Regions from separate parts of the Halomonas sp. OfavH-34-E genome, predicted to be linked through region 1. Evidence: predicted binding sites of a transcription regulator. Region 1 holds the regulator's gene; the other holds the start of a gene.

Region 1 (7,204 bases):
ATGGTGACCTGGGCATGATCACGCCCGGCGACGTCGTCCTGGCACTGTCCAACTCCGGCGAAACCGCCGAGGTCACTGCCCTGCTGCCGCTGCTCAAGCGCATGGGCATTCCACTGATCAGCATGACCGGCCGAGCACAGTCGACCCTGGCCCGCCACGCCGAAGCCCATCTATACGCCGGGGTCGAGCGCGAGGCCTGCCCACTGGACCTGGCCCCGACCTCTTCGACCACCGCAGCGCTGGCGCTGGGCGACGCCCTGGCGGTGGCGCTGCTCGAGACCCGCGGCTTCACCGCCGAGGATTTCGCCCTGTCCCACCCGGGCGGCAGCCTGGGCAAGCGACTGCTGTTGACCGTGGCCGACCTGATGCATACCGGCGACCGGCTGCCCTCGGTACCGTCGGGCTCGCCGCTGCGCGACGCCCTGCTCGAGATCACCCGTCAGGGACTCGGCTTTACCTGCGTGGTGTCCCCCGACGGCACCCTGGCCGGGGTCTATACCGACGGCGACCTGCGCCGTACCCTGGATCGCCATCAGGACTTCAGCTCGCTTACCGTGGATGACGTGATGACTACCCCCGGGCGACGCATCGGCCCCGCCACCCTGGCGGCGGAAGCGGTCAAGCTGATGGAGGAAGGCCGGATCACCGCCCTGGCGGTGGTCGATGACGAGCAGCGCCCAGTCGGTGCACTGCATATGCACGACCTGCTGGCCGCCGGTGTCATCTGAGCCTCATTTATCCCTTTACAAGGAACGCCGTCATGTCTCACGAGCTTCTCGCCTCCCTCGCGCCGGAACTGGTGGAGCGCCTGCGCCACATCAAGCTGCTGGCGCTGGACGTGGACGGCGTACTGACCGATGGTCGACTGTACTTCCACGCCGACGGCTCCGAGTTGAAGGCGTTCAACACCCTGGATGGCCACGGCCTCAAGCTGGCCAAGCGCGCCGGCATCCAGGTGGCCCTGATCACCGGGCGCAGCTCCCCCATGGTCACCCAGAGAGCCAGAGCACTCGGCATCGAGCACGTACAGCAAGGGGTCGAGCGCAAGCTGCCCGCCCTTGAATCGCTGTGCGATTCGCTGGGCCTGACCCTCGACCAGGTCGCCTACTGCGGCGATGACCTGCCGGATCTGCCCTGCATCCATCGCAGTGCGGTCGGCATCACCGTGCCAGGCGCCCCCTGCTACCTTCGTCAGCACGCCGACTGGGTCACCCAGGTTGCCGGCGGACATGGCGCGGTGCGCGAGATCACCGACACCCTGCTGATGGCCCAGGGCCGCCTCGACGATATCATCGACAGCTACCTGAGCAACGGACCGCTGACATGAAACTGAGCGCACTGCGTCCAGGCTTTCGCTTCTGGCTGGTCATCCTGCTGCTGGTACTCGGTGGCGGCCTGACGTTGCTCGACCCCCGCGAGAGCAACGTCCCCGACCTGGTACCCAATGACAAGGCCGGCGAGCCCGACTACTACCTGGTGGATGCCCGCCTGACCCGCTTCGATGCCCAGGGCACCCCCCATCAGCGCATCGATACGCCACGCCTTGTGCACACACCGCTCGACGACGTCACCCGGGTGGACCAGCCGGACCTTGCGCTGATCGACGACAGCGGCCGAGAGTGGATCGCCGACGCCGACAACGGTGAACTGGGTCCGGACGGCAACCCCCTGACCCTGTCGGGCGACGCCCATCTCGAGGCCCCCGCGGAGCGTTGGCAGCTTGATACCGAGGTATTGGTCTACGACAGCGACAGTGGCCATGTCTGGAGCGAAACGCCAGCCGTCCTACGCCAACCCCCTCAACAGATGCAAGGGGAGCGCTTCGACGCCTGGATCCATGACAATACCGCTCGCCTGACCGACAATGTCACCGGTCATCATCCGCCAGAGCCTCAATAAGGAGCCCCTTCCATGATGCGTCCAAGTCCCGCCCTCCTGCTTGCCCTGGCCCTTGGCCTGGCCGCCGGCGCCACCGGCAGCAGTGTCCTGGCGCTGGAAAGTGATCGCAGCGCACCGATTCAGGTGGAGGCCGACCAGCTGGATCTCGATGATCGCGCCGGTACCGCGGTCTATACCGGCGACGTGCGCATTGTGCAAGGCAGCATGATCCTCACCGGCGAACGCGTCGAGATCCAGCGCAACGACCAGGGACAACTGTCACTGGCGACCGCGACCGGCTCCCGCGCCTACCTCGAGCAGAAGCCATCCCCGGAAGAACCGGTGGTCAAGGGCTGGGGCCGCAAGGTGATCTACCACGTGGCCGAACGCCGCATGGAGCTGATCGACCAGGCTGAGCTGCACAAGGCCAATGACACCTTCGACGGTGCCTATCTGGAGTACTTCCTCGATCGCCGCGTGGTCCAGGCCCGCTCCAGCGCCCAGGGCGTCCAGGGCGAGCAGCGCATTCGCATGACCCTCGAGCCGGAAAGCCAAGGAAACTGATGAAGACTCTCCACGCTCGCCATCTGGCCAAGAGCTACAAGAAGCGTCGCGTCGTCCAGGACATCAGCCTGTCGATCGAGCAGGGCAGCATCGTCGGTCTGCTGGGCCCCAACGGGGCCGGCAAGACCACCTCCTTCTACATGATCGTCGGCCTGGTCAGAGCCGACGCCGGCAGCATCAGCATCGATGATCGGGACCTGAGCCGCGCGGCCATGCACCAGCGCGCGCTGGCCGGTATCGGCTACCTGCCTCAGGAGGCTTCGATCTTTCGCAAGCTGTCGGTGGCCGACAACATCATGGCGATCCTCGAGACCCGCAAGGACCTCGACCGCGAGGGCCGAGAAGCACGTCTCGAGCAACTCCTCGAGGATTTCCACGTCAGCCATATTCGTGACAACCCCGGCATGAGCCTGTCCGGCGGGGAGCGGCGCCGGGTCGAGATCGCTCGCGCCCTGGCCACCGAGCCGGCCTTTATCCTGCTCGATGAACCCTTCGCCGGGGTCGACCCGATCTCGGTGGGCGAGATCAAGTCCATCATTCGTCAACTCAAGGCCCGCGATATCGGCGTCCTGATCACCGATCACAACGTGCGCGAGACCCTCGATATCTGCGATCGTGCCTACATCGTCGGCGACGGACAGATCATCGCCGAGGGCAGCGCCGAGTCCATCCTCGCCAACCAGCGCGTCAAGGAGGTCTACCTGGGCGAGAACTTCCGCCTCTAGACCGCAGGGCCGCCCGACAGCCGCAGTCGCAGTCGCAGTCGCATCAAGCGGCCGCAACACTTGCCAGCATCAGCATCCAACCGCCGGCCCTGAAAGGGTCGGCCTCACCTTGCACACAGGGCCTCCCTCGAAAGAAGCACCTCCCCCCTACCAAGTTGTTCCACATCGACCTTTACACTCCCTCCCACAGGTCAAAAAACACCAACTTGGCAAGATGCTTGCATGTCTGATGACTCGTCGTTAGGGTAAAGCCTTTCGACAACACTGGTGGATCCCGACCCATGGCCCTCAAGGCGTCACTGCAGCTGCGCATTGGTACCCAGCTGACCATGACCCCGCAACTGCAACAGGCGATCGGCCTGCTGCAGCTTTCGACCCTGGACCTGCGCCAGGAGGTCCAGCAGGCGCTGGAGGCCAACCCCATGCTCGAACTCGAGGACGAGTTCGGCGAACAGCAGACCAGGGAAGCCGTGGAAGATGACTGGGCGGATCAGATTCCCTCGGAACTCAGTGTGGACAGCGACTGGTCCGACACCTACCAGGACCTGGGCACCACCCCCGCCGGCAGTGGCGAGGCGCCGGATTTCGAGCGCCAGGCAAGCTCCCAGTCACTGCACAGCCACCTGAGCTGGCAACTGGCGATGCTCGACGTCAGCGACCAGGAGCGCCTGATCGCCGAGAGCCTGCTCGACGCGGTCAACGCCGACGGCTATCTCGAGCAGACACTGGATGACATTGCCCAGGGGCTCGAGCAAGACGGTCGTCGCCCCCCTCCCCTCGCGGAGGTGGAGGCGGTGCTGGTTCGGCTGCAACAGTTCGAACCGACCGGAGTGTTCGCCCGCGACCTGCGCGAGTGTCTGATGCTGCAACTGGATAGCCTGCCTCGCGATACCGTCCTGCTGCCCCAGGCCGGACGACTGGTAAGACAGTTTCTCGAGGCGCTGGCCAGCGGCGACCGACGTCTGCTGAAGCGCCGACTAGGACTCGATGACGACCAACTCGACAGCGTCATCGAGCTGATCCGGAGCCTCGACCCACGTCCCGGCAGCCAGTTCGGTGACAGCGATAACGACTACGTCATACCCGACCTGGTGGTACGCCACACCGAAGAGGGCTGGCGCGTTGAACTCAACCCGGATGCAATGCCCCGACTGCGCATCCAGCCCGACTACGCTGCGCTGATTCGGCGCGCGGACAAGAGCCAGGACAACCAGTTCCTCAAGGACCACCTGCAGGAGGCGCGCTGGCTGATCAAAAGTCTGTCCAGCCGCAACGACACCTTGCTGAAGGTCGGCCGGGAAATCATGGTGCGTCAGATCGACTTCCTCGAGCAGGGAGAAGCGGCCATGAAACCGTTGGTGCTGGCCGATATCGCAGACAAGGTGGAGATGCACGAGTCCACCATCTCCCGCGTGACCACCCAGAAGTTCGTGCACACGCCTCGCGGCGTGTTCGAGTTGAAGTATTTTTTCTCGAGCCAGGTCGGCCAGGATGGCGACGCCCATTCCAGTACCGCCATCCGCGCCATGATCAAATCGTTGATTCAAAAGGAACCTGCCCGCAAACCTCTGTCGGACAGCAAACTGGTGGAATTGCTGGCGGAAGACGGCGTCAATGTCGCCAGACGCACCGTGGCAAAGTACCGGGAAGCCATGAATATTCCGTCTTCCAGCGAGCGCAAGCGACTGCGCTGAGGCCTTGCGCTGCGGCGTCGCTAGCCTAGTTATCGGGAAAGCGCAAGCACTTGAAATTTCGCATGACATCTGCGTCTTTCTGCGTAGCGTCGAGGGGGTTTGCAGGATCGGAAAAAGGGTTACAATCAAGCCACCACCCGAAAGAGCAAGGAGCCTGTCATGCAAGTCAACATCACCGGCCACCACGTCGAATTGACCGATCCCCTGCGTGACTACGTACAAGAGAAGCTCACCCGTGTGGAGCGCCACTACGACAACATCACCAACGTCCAGGTGACCCTCTCGGTGGAAAAGGAACGCCAGCTGGCCGCCTGCACCCTTCACGCCGCCGGTGCCGACCTGCATGCCGAAGCGCAGGACGGCGACATGTATGCTGCTATCGACGCCCTTGCCGACAAGCTGGACCGCCAGCTGGTCAAGCACAAGGAAAAATCCCAAGCCCGCGCCCAAGGCGCCGGAATTCGCTGACTCTCATGACATTGGAAGCCATTCTCCCTCCCGAGCGCACATTGTTCGATGTCCCGGGAGGCAGCAAGAAGAGGGTGCTGGAGTTTTTCAGCACCTTCATTGCGCAGAACACCCCGAGCCTGGACAGCCAGGAGGTCTTCAGTCGGCTGATCGGACGTGAGCGCCTGGGCAGTACCGGCATAGGCAATGGCGTCGCCATTCCCCATGCCCGCAACCCCCACTGCAAGGCGCCCATCTCCGGCTTCCTCAAACTCGCGGAACCTGTCGACTTCGATGCCATCGATGGTGAGCCCGTCGATCTGGTGTTCGTGCTGCTGGTGCCGGAAGAGGCCGACGACGCCCATCTTGCCCTGCTCGGCCAGGTCGCTGGCGTCATGAACGACGCCGACACACGTCACCGTCTGCGCCACGCCAGCTCCCAGCGCGAGCTTCACGAGCGCCTGCAGGAAGCCATCCGCCAACAGGCGCCAGGGGACGACACTCCCTCCTGATCGCGGCCTTGCCTAGGCCATCAGCAATGGACGCCTGCCCAAGGAGACAGGACATGCAGCTCGTGATCATCAGTGGTCGCTCCGGCTCGGGAAAGTCCGTGGCCCTTCAGGCCCTGGAGGACCTGGGGTTCTACGCCATCGACAACCTTCCCGCGACCTTGCTGGGCGCCTTGGTGGACGAGCTGGAAAACGGTCATTCCCGCCGTATCGCCGTCAGCGTCGACGCCCGCAACCTGCCTGAGGCGCTGGAACGCTTCCCCGCCCAGCTGGCGTCCCTCAAGCAGAGTCCGATCGACTGCCAGGTGGTCTACCTGACCAGTGATGCGCGAATTCTGCTCGAGCGTTATTCCCACACGCGGCGCCGTCACCCCCTGACCCGTGATAGCGACATGACCCTGGCGGAAGCCATCGAGTCCGAACAGAAGGCCCTTTCGGGCATTCGAGACCTGGCCGATCTGGTCATCGACAGCTCTCGCCTGTCGGTACACGAACTGCGTTCGCGCATCGCCGAACAGGTCGCCGACCACCGCAGCGGCCAGTTGAGCCTGACCGTGGAGTCCTTCGGCTTCAAGCGTGGCGTGCCGCCGGATGCAGACATCGTGTTCGATGCCCGCTGTCTGCCCAACCCCTACTGGGAACCATCGCTGCGTGATGCCAATGGCTGCGATCCCAGCGTCATCGACTTCCTCGAACGCTATCAGGACGTCGCCGACATGAAACGCGACATTCTCGCCTGGGTGCGCACCTGGCTACCGCGCTATCAGCAAAGCCAGCGCAGCTACCTCACCGTGGCGGTGGGCTGCACCGGAGGACAGCATCGTTCGGTCTACCTGGCCGAGGGAATCGCCTCGGCCCTGGCCGACCAGCATCCCCGCGTCCGTCTACGCCACCGCGAACTCGGCCAGCAACGCCGACTGGACAGCGGAGGACTCTAGGCGTGGCCCGACGCACCCTGACCCTGACCAATCGTCGTGGCCTGCATGCACGCGCCGCGACACGCCTGGTCACCTGCTGCCAACCCTTTGACGCCACCGTCACCGTCCACCATGGCAGCCGCTCGGGTGACGCCGCCAACATCATGTCGCTGCTGATGCTGGCCGCCCCCTGCGGTACGGAGCTGACCCTGGAGGCCGAAGGCAAGGACGCGGACGCGGTGCTGGACGCTCTGGAGGCACTGTTCGACGCACGCTTCGACGAAGACGCCTGACGTCTTCCCTCTCCTTGTTTTGACCGCCACCCCCTGCCTGCCAAGGACGCCATGCAACTGATCCAGACCGGCAAGTACACCGAGGTCCACTACGATCCGGACCAGGACGCCTTCATCAAGACCTTCACGCCCAAGACCAGCGATCGCTGGCGCTACCGCCTGGGCATCCGGCGCTAC
Region 2 (7,204 bases), on a different contig from region 1:
ACGTCCAGCGGTTCACAGGTCAGAAGCTCGCCATCGCAGGTGACCTCGTAGGTCTGGGCGTCGACCTTGAGATCCGGGCAACGGTCATTGAGCTTCATGTCGCCCTTGCGCACCGCACGCACATCCCGGCAAGCCACCAGGCGGCTTTGAAGCCCCAGCCGATCCTTGAGCCCCGCATCCAGCGCGGCCTGAGAGACAAAGCTCACCCGGGTCGCCGCGGCGGCCTGGCCCAGCGCCCCGAACATCGGACGGTAGTGCACCGGCTGGGGTGTCGGGATAGAGGCATTGGGGTCGCCCATGGGGGCCATGGCGATCATTCCCCCCTTGAGCACCAGCGCCGGCTTGACGCCGAAGAAGGCCGGATCCCACAGCACCAGATCGGCAAGCTTGCCCACCTCGACTGAACCGATCTCATCGGCCAGGCCGTGGGTGATGGCGGGGTTGATGGTGTACTTGGCCACATAGCGGCGGGCACGCAGGTTGTCGGCGCCACGTTCTTGATCTTCCGGCAGTAAACCACGCTGCACCTTCATCTTGTGAGCGGTCTGCCAGGTCCTGCACACCACCTCACCGACGCGTCCCATGGCCTGGGAATCCGAGGCGATCATCGAGATGACGCCGAGGTCATGCAGGATGTCCTCGGCGGCGATGGTCTCGCGGCGAATGCGCGAATCGGCGAAAGCCACGTCCTCGGGAATATTGGGGTCGAGGTGATGACACACCATCAGCATGTCCAGGTGCTCGTCGACGGTGTTCACCGTGTAGGGCCGGGTCGGGTTGGTCGACGACGGCAGCACATAGTCCTTCGAGCAGGCGGTGATGATGTCCGGTGCGTGGCCGCCCCCGGCGCCTTCGGTATGGTAGGTATGGATGCCACGCTGCTTGAACGCCGCCAGGGTGTCCTCGACGAAACCGGACTCGTTGAGGGTGTCGGTGTGGATCGCGATCTGAACGTCGTAGCGCTCGGCCACGCTCAGGCAGGTATCGATGGAGGCCGGGGTGGTACCCCAGTCCTCGTGCAGCTTGAGCCCCATGGCGCCCGCTTCGATCTGGGCCTCCAGCGCCTCAGGCAGGCTGGCGTTGCCCTTGCCGAGCAGACCGATGTTCATCGGCAGGCTGTCGCAGGCCTTGAGCATCTGATGGATGTGCCAGGCCCCCGGCGTGCAGGTGGTGGCGTTCGATCCGGTGGCAGGCCCGGTACCGCCCCCCAGCATGGTGGTGATGCCGCTGGCCAGGGCCTCGTCCACCAGCTGCGGACAGATGAAGTGCACGTGGGCGTCGATGGCGCCGGCGGTGAGGATCTTGCCCTCGCCGGCGATGACCTCGGTGCCGGGTCCGATCACGATGGTGACGTCCGGCTGGGTGTCTGGATTGCCGGCCTTGCCGATGGCGGCGATGCGACCCGCCTGAAGGCCCACGTCGGCCTTGACGATGCCCCACCAGTCAAGGATCAGGGCATTGGTGATGACGGTGTCCATCACCGTCTGGTCGAGACGCTGGCTCTGCCCCATACCGTCACGAATGACCTTGCCACCACCAAACTTGACCTCGTCGCCGTAGTGGGTGGCGTCCTTCTCTACCTCGATCCACAGCTCGGTGTCTCCCAGGCGCACCCGGTCTCCGACGGTGGGGCCATAGATGTCGGCATAAGCCTGACGACTGATCTTCATCGGGCGTCCTCCTGGCCGCTGTCGCCGCTGGGTGCACCGGCATCGTCCAGCGCGCCCATGACTTCACCGCGAAAGCCGTAGATATGACGACGTCCGGCGAAGCTCACCAGGGTGACCTCACGGCTCTGCCCCGGCTCGAAGCGCACCGCGCTGCCGGCGGCCACGTCCAGACGAAAGCCCCGCGCCCTGTCGCGATCGAACGCCAGTGCCGGGTTGGTCTCGGCGAAGTGATAGTGGGATCCGACCTGAATCGGTCGATCTCCGCGATTGGCCACCTCCAGCGTGACCCTGTCGCGACCCTCGCACAGGGCGATGTCACCGTCCTTCAGTTGGTATTCTCCGGGGATCATCCCGCGCCCTCCCTATTGGTATCAGCGTATGAGCCTGTCGCGTCGCCCCCGGATCAAGCCGGGGCCTGGCAGCGTCACGAGATCGGGTTGTGCACCGTTACCAGCTTGGTGCCGTCGGGAAAGGTGGCCTCGACCTGCACCTCGTCGACCATTTCCGCCACCCCTTCCATCACCTCGTCACGCCCCAGTATCTGGCGCCCTCGGCTCATCATCTCGGCCACACTCAGGCCTTCCCGGGCACCCTCCATGATCTCGCAGCTGATCAAGGCCACCGCCTCGGGATAGTTCAGCTTGAGCCCCTTGGCGCGTCGCCGCTCGGCCACCAGGCCAGCGGTAAACAGCAAGAGCTTGTCCTTGTCACGCGGTGTCAGCTCCATCCTTTCATCCTCGATGTTGGTCAGGGTGGCCAGGGGTCGCCTGTCCCGCCCGGCATGACATTCAGGTAAACCAGATGCGTGGCACACAGGCCTCGCGATCCATCAGCATCGGACGCAGCAACGTCCAGGCCGCCTCGCACAGCGACCAGGCCTCGCGCCGCGAGTGACCGAGGTAGCGCAGCAGCAGGACGCCATCACGTACGGTGACGGCCCAGCGCTCGGCTTCACCAGCGCCGGGACTGCCGGCAAGGTCATTCCCTCCCTGCCCCAACCCTTGGCGCAGACGTTCGATCGCCGCGGACTCGTCTTCGAGCCCGACCGCCCACAGGGTTGCCTGGACGCTGCACCCTCGCTGCCCCCAGGCGCCGTGAAAACGACGATGGTCAGGGTCGAGGGGCTGGCGCTCGATCCACAGTGGTCGTCCGTCCCGGGATAACCGGAAGCGCTGTTCGAGGTGGCCGCTGGCAAACGGCAGATCACTGGCCGGCCGGCCCAGCGCCAGCACCTCCCAGCCCAGGCAGCGGGCGCTGCCGGAAAGCTCGATCTCGGTGGCCTGCACCCCTCGCGAGCCGTCGAAGGCGATGGTTTCCTGGGGCAACCACTCGATCAGCCCGCCCTCCTCGACCACCAGATGAGTGCGCTGGGACCAGGCCACGGCGTTGCGGTCGGCCCGATACAGCTTGTTGGCCGCCGGTGTGGTCAGCAGCGCCCGCGCGCCCGCGCCCACCCGCGCCTGGATATCCAGGATATCGCCGCTGACCAGCCCCCCCGGGGGATGCAGCAGATAGACGTGGCAGGTGCCGTCGCGGCCTTCGGGGTAGAAGGGACGCTGCACCCGCAGGGGGCCGCGATGATCCACCCGATAGAGGCGAGTGGCCTGGCCATCATGGCGAAAGCCGAGATCGAGGCTGGCCTCCCAGCGCCGTCCCGCGTCGAAGCGATGGCCGTGCCGATCGGTCGAATCCTGTGTTGTCTGCGCGCTCATGGCTCTCCCGGGCGGTCCGTCGAGTCGGCGTGGCAAGCGAAAGTAAAAAAGGCCACCACCATTGCCCAATCAAGGTGCAAGCCCCGTACCAGCTTCTCGAATCTCTATTTTTCTACTTAATTTTCAATTTCTTATAGAACAACCAAGGATTGCACCAGAGAAAAGCACGCCTTTGGTCGCGCACAAAAAAAGTGCGCAACCTTACGATTGCGCACCATTGATGTGCAGCGATTCATCCTGATTGACGCGCTACCGCTCAGACGGTCAGGTAGTGCTTCACCACGGCGTCGTCGAGCTCACCGATATCACCGACGGCGACTCTCCGCCCGCGATCGAGGATGGCGAAGTGGTCGGCGAAGCGACGGGCAAAGGGCAGTTTCTGCTCCACCAGCAGCACGGTCAGCCCATCATCGGCGATCAACCGACGGATGACTTCGCCGATCTGGGCGACGATATTGGGCTGGATGCCCTCCCCCGGCTCGTCGAGGATCAACAGCTTCGGCTCGATCACCAGGGCGCGCCCGATCGCCAGCTGCTGCTGCTGACCGCCGGACAGATCGCCGCCACGCCGGTGACGCATCTCCTTGAGTACCGGGAACAGCTCATAGATCCGTTCGGGCACCTGGCGCAGGCCATCACCACGGGCGGCAAGGCCAGTGCGCAGGTTCTCCTCCACCGTCATCAGCGGAAAGATCTGGCGTCCCTGGGGCACATAGCCCACGCCCAGGCGTGAGCGATCCTCGAGGCGACGCTTCTCCAGCGCGACACCGTCGGCGTAGTGAAGCTCACCGCCGGTGATCGGCACCTCGCCCATGATCGCCTTCATCAGGGTGGTCTTGCCGACGCCATTACGACCCAGCACACAGGTACAGGCCGCCCTGGGCACGTCGAGATCGAGATCCCACAGGGTATGGCTCTCGCCATAGAACTGATTGAGCCCGCGAATGCTCAGCATCGATCCACCTCCTTGCCTGTCTCTCGCGCCCACCGGCCGCAGACCTTCGCCCACAGCGTGGCCAGCCTGCCGCGGGATGCGCCGTCCGCCCAGTACAGCGCTCTTACCGAAGACTGCTGAGGTACCCGCTCCAGTCCGATCATGCCGCCTCCTCGTCGCCACCCAGGTAGACCTCGATCACCCTGGGGTCGCTTGCCACCTTGTCCATACTGCCCTCGGCCAGTACCGAACCCTGATGCAGCACCGTCACCGTGCGGGCGATCGAACGCACAAAGCCCATGTCGTGCTCCACCACCACCACCGAGTGCTTGCCGGCGAGGCTCAACAACAGCTCTGCGGTACGCTCCATCTCCTGCTCGGTCATCCCCGCCACCGGCTCGTCGACCAGCAACAGTCGAGGGCGCTGCATCAACAGCATGCCGATCTCGAGCCACTGCTTCTGTCCGTGGGACAGGATGCCCGCCTGGCGGCGACTGAGCGACGCCAGGCCCACCGTCTCGAGCACCTCCTCGATTCGCGCCAGCACCTCCCCGGTCATGCGCGCCTTGAGGGTCGGCCACAGACTCTTGTCCATGGCCATCGCCAGCTCGAGGTTCTCGAACACCGTCAGCGCCTCGAACACCGTGGGCTTCTGGAACTTGCGTCCGATGCCGAGCCGGGCGATCTCCGGCTCGTTCTTGGTCAACAGGTTGTGGCGGCTGCCGAACCACACGCTGCCCTGATCCGGGCGCGTCTTGCCGGTGATGATGTCCATCATGGTGGTCTTGCCGGCCCCGTTGGGGCCGATGATGCAGCGCAGTTCGCCGTCGTCGATGGTCAGGTTGAGATCATTGATGGCCTTGAAGCCGTCGAAGCTCACCGACACGTCCTCGAGATAGAGGATCGGGCCGTGGCGTACGTCGACCGGCGATTGTTCCGGGACCAGGAAGTCGAAGACCCGATCGCGATCGGCCAGGCTCTGAAGAAAGCTCATGAGGTGGCCTCCCTGGGGGTTGCATCCAGCGTGTCGGTTGGCGTGTCGGTTTGCGTGTCACTGTCATCGTCGCTGCCTTGCTGGCGAGAGCGTGACAAAAGCCCGGCGATGCCCTGGGGCAGCAGCACCGTCACCAGCACGAACAGCGCACCGAGCGCGAACAACCAGGCCTCCGGCATCACCCCGGTGAACACGCTCTTGGCGTAGTTCACCGCCAGCGCACCGATCACCGCGCCATAGAGGGTGGCACGGCCACCCAGCGCCACCCACACCACCACCTCGATGGAGAACAGCGGCGAGAACTCGCTGGGGTTGATGATGCCCACCTGGGGCACATAGAGGGCGCCGGCGACCCCGGCCAGCATGGCCGAGACGACGAACACGAAAAGCTGATAGCGCTCCACCCGGTAGCCGAGAAAGCGGGTGCGGGACTCGGCGTCGCGCACCGCCACGCAGACCCGCCCAAGCTTGCTGACCACGATGGCTCGACACAGCAGGAAACCCAGCGCCAGCGCTACGCCGGATGCGATAAACAGCCCCAGTCGTGTGGCGTCGGCGGACAGGTCGAAGCCCAGCAGTTCCTTGAAGTCGGTCAGGCCGTTGTTGCCGCCAAAGCCCATCTCGTTGCGGAAGAACGCCAGCATCAGCGCAAAGGTCAGCGCCTGGGTGATGATCGACAGGTAGACCCCGGTGACCCGCGAACGGAACGCCAGGAAGCCGAACACCAGCGCCAGCAGGCCCGGCGCCAGCAGCACCATCACAAAGGCAAAACCGGCCATGTCGAAGCCAAGCCAGTACCAGGGCAGGCTGTCCCAGTCGAGGAATACCATGAAGTCCGGCAGCAGCGGATCGCCGTAGACACCGCGGTCGCCGATCTGGCGCATCAGGTACATGCCCATCGCGTAGCCGCCGAGGGCGAAGAAAGCGCCATGGCCCAGGCTGAGAATCCCCAGGTAACCCCAGACCAGATCCACCGCCACCGCCAGCAGCGCATAGCACAGGTACTTGCCCAGTAAGGTAACGGTATAAGTGGAGACGTGCAGCGGGTGCTCCGGCGCCAGCAGCAGATTTGCCGCCACCACCAGCGCCATGGTGGCACCGAGCACCGCCAGGAAGATCAGGGTCGACCGCTCGCCGAACGGGCGAGCCAGCCATAGTCGGGATGATGGCATCGCTCAGCCCTCCGCCGCGCGGCCCTTCTGGGGAAAGAGTCCCCTCGGGCGCTTTTGAATGAACAGAATGATGAACACCAGCACCAGGATCTTGGCCAGTACCGCCCCGGCCCAGGGCTCCAGCACCTGATTGATCACCCCCAGCGAGAGCCCCGCCACCAGGGTGCCCCACAGATTGCCGACCCCGCCGAACACCACCACCATGAAGGAATCGATGATGTAGTTCTGGCCGAGGTTGGGACCGACGTTGGTGAGCTGTGACAGCGCCACCCCCGCAAGGCCAGCCACCCCCGACCCCAGCGCGAAGGTCAGGATGTCGACGCGGGTCGCGCGAATGCCCATGGAGCGTGCCATGGCACGATTCTGCGTCACCGCGCGTACCTCCAGCCCCAGCCGGGTGCGGCGCATCACCAGCATCAGGGCGGCAAACACCAGGATGGCGAAGCCCAGCACATAGAGGCGATTGAGGGTCAGCGACAGCGCCTCGTTGATCACCAGCGAGCCGCTCATCCACTCGGGCGTCACCACGGTACGGTTGAGCGGTGAGATCAGGGTGCGCACCAGCTGCTGCAGGATCAGGCTGACGCCGAAGGTCGCCAGCAGGGTTTCCAGCGGACGCCCCTTGAGGAACTGGATGACGCCTCGCTCGATGGCCACACCCACCAGCGCCGCCACCAGAAAGCCCGCCGGAATCGCCAGCAGCAGCGCAAGCCCCGGCTGCC

What was found. Region 1 encodes sigma-54, which starts transcription at its own class of promoters, with help from an activator protein. Its sites were predicted from a motif close to TGGCACNNNNNTTGCTNT; they were not measured.
Region 2: NH448_RS22595 (urease accessory protein UreD) is a predicted target of sigma-54. The motif match lies at 3,456-3,473, and genes of this name have one in related genera.

What each region holds. Positions count from the first base shown of each region.
Region 1 covers NZ_JAMXRY010000001.1:85,143-92,346, forward strand. Annotated here, with positions in the region: gene NH448_RS00410 (KpsF/GutQ family sugar-phosphate isomerase) at 1-728, shown strand, start outside; gene NH448_RS00415 (HAD hydrolase family protein) at 761-1,327, shown strand; gene lptC (LPS export ABC transporter periplasmic protein LptC) at 1,324-1,899, shown strand; gene lptA (lipopolysaccharide transport periplasmic protein LptA) at 1,912-2,442, shown strand; gene lptB (LPS export ABC transporter ATP-binding protein) at 2,442-3,167, shown strand; gene NH448_RS00435 (RNA polymerase factor sigma-54) at 3,449-4,861, shown strand; gene raiA (ribosome-associated translation inhibitor RaiA) at 5,021-5,329, shown strand; gene ptsN (PTS IIA-like nitrogen regulatory protein PtsN) at 5,335-5,820, shown strand; gene rapZ (RNase adapter RapZ) at 5,874-6,755, shown strand; gene NH448_RS00455 (HPr family phosphocarrier protein) at 6,758-7,027, shown strand; gene NH448_RS00460 (hypothetical protein) at 7,079-7,204, shown strand, end outside.
Region 2 covers NZ_JAMXRY010000087.1:357-7,560, reverse strand. Annotated here, with positions in the region: gene ureC (urease subunit alpha) at 1-1,670, opposite strand, end outside; gene NH448_RS22605 (urease subunit beta) at 1,667-2,020, opposite strand; gene ureA (urease subunit gamma) at 2,095-2,397, opposite strand; gene NH448_RS22595 (urease accessory protein UreD) at 2,459-3,382, opposite strand; gene urtE (urea ABC transporter ATP-binding subunit UrtE) at 3,639-4,337, opposite strand; gene urtD (urea ABC transporter ATP-binding protein UrtD) at 4,477-5,310, opposite strand; gene urtC (urea ABC transporter permease subunit UrtC) at 5,307-6,482, opposite strand; partial or broken gene urtB (urea ABC transporter permease subunit UrtB) at 6,486-7,204, opposite strand, start outside.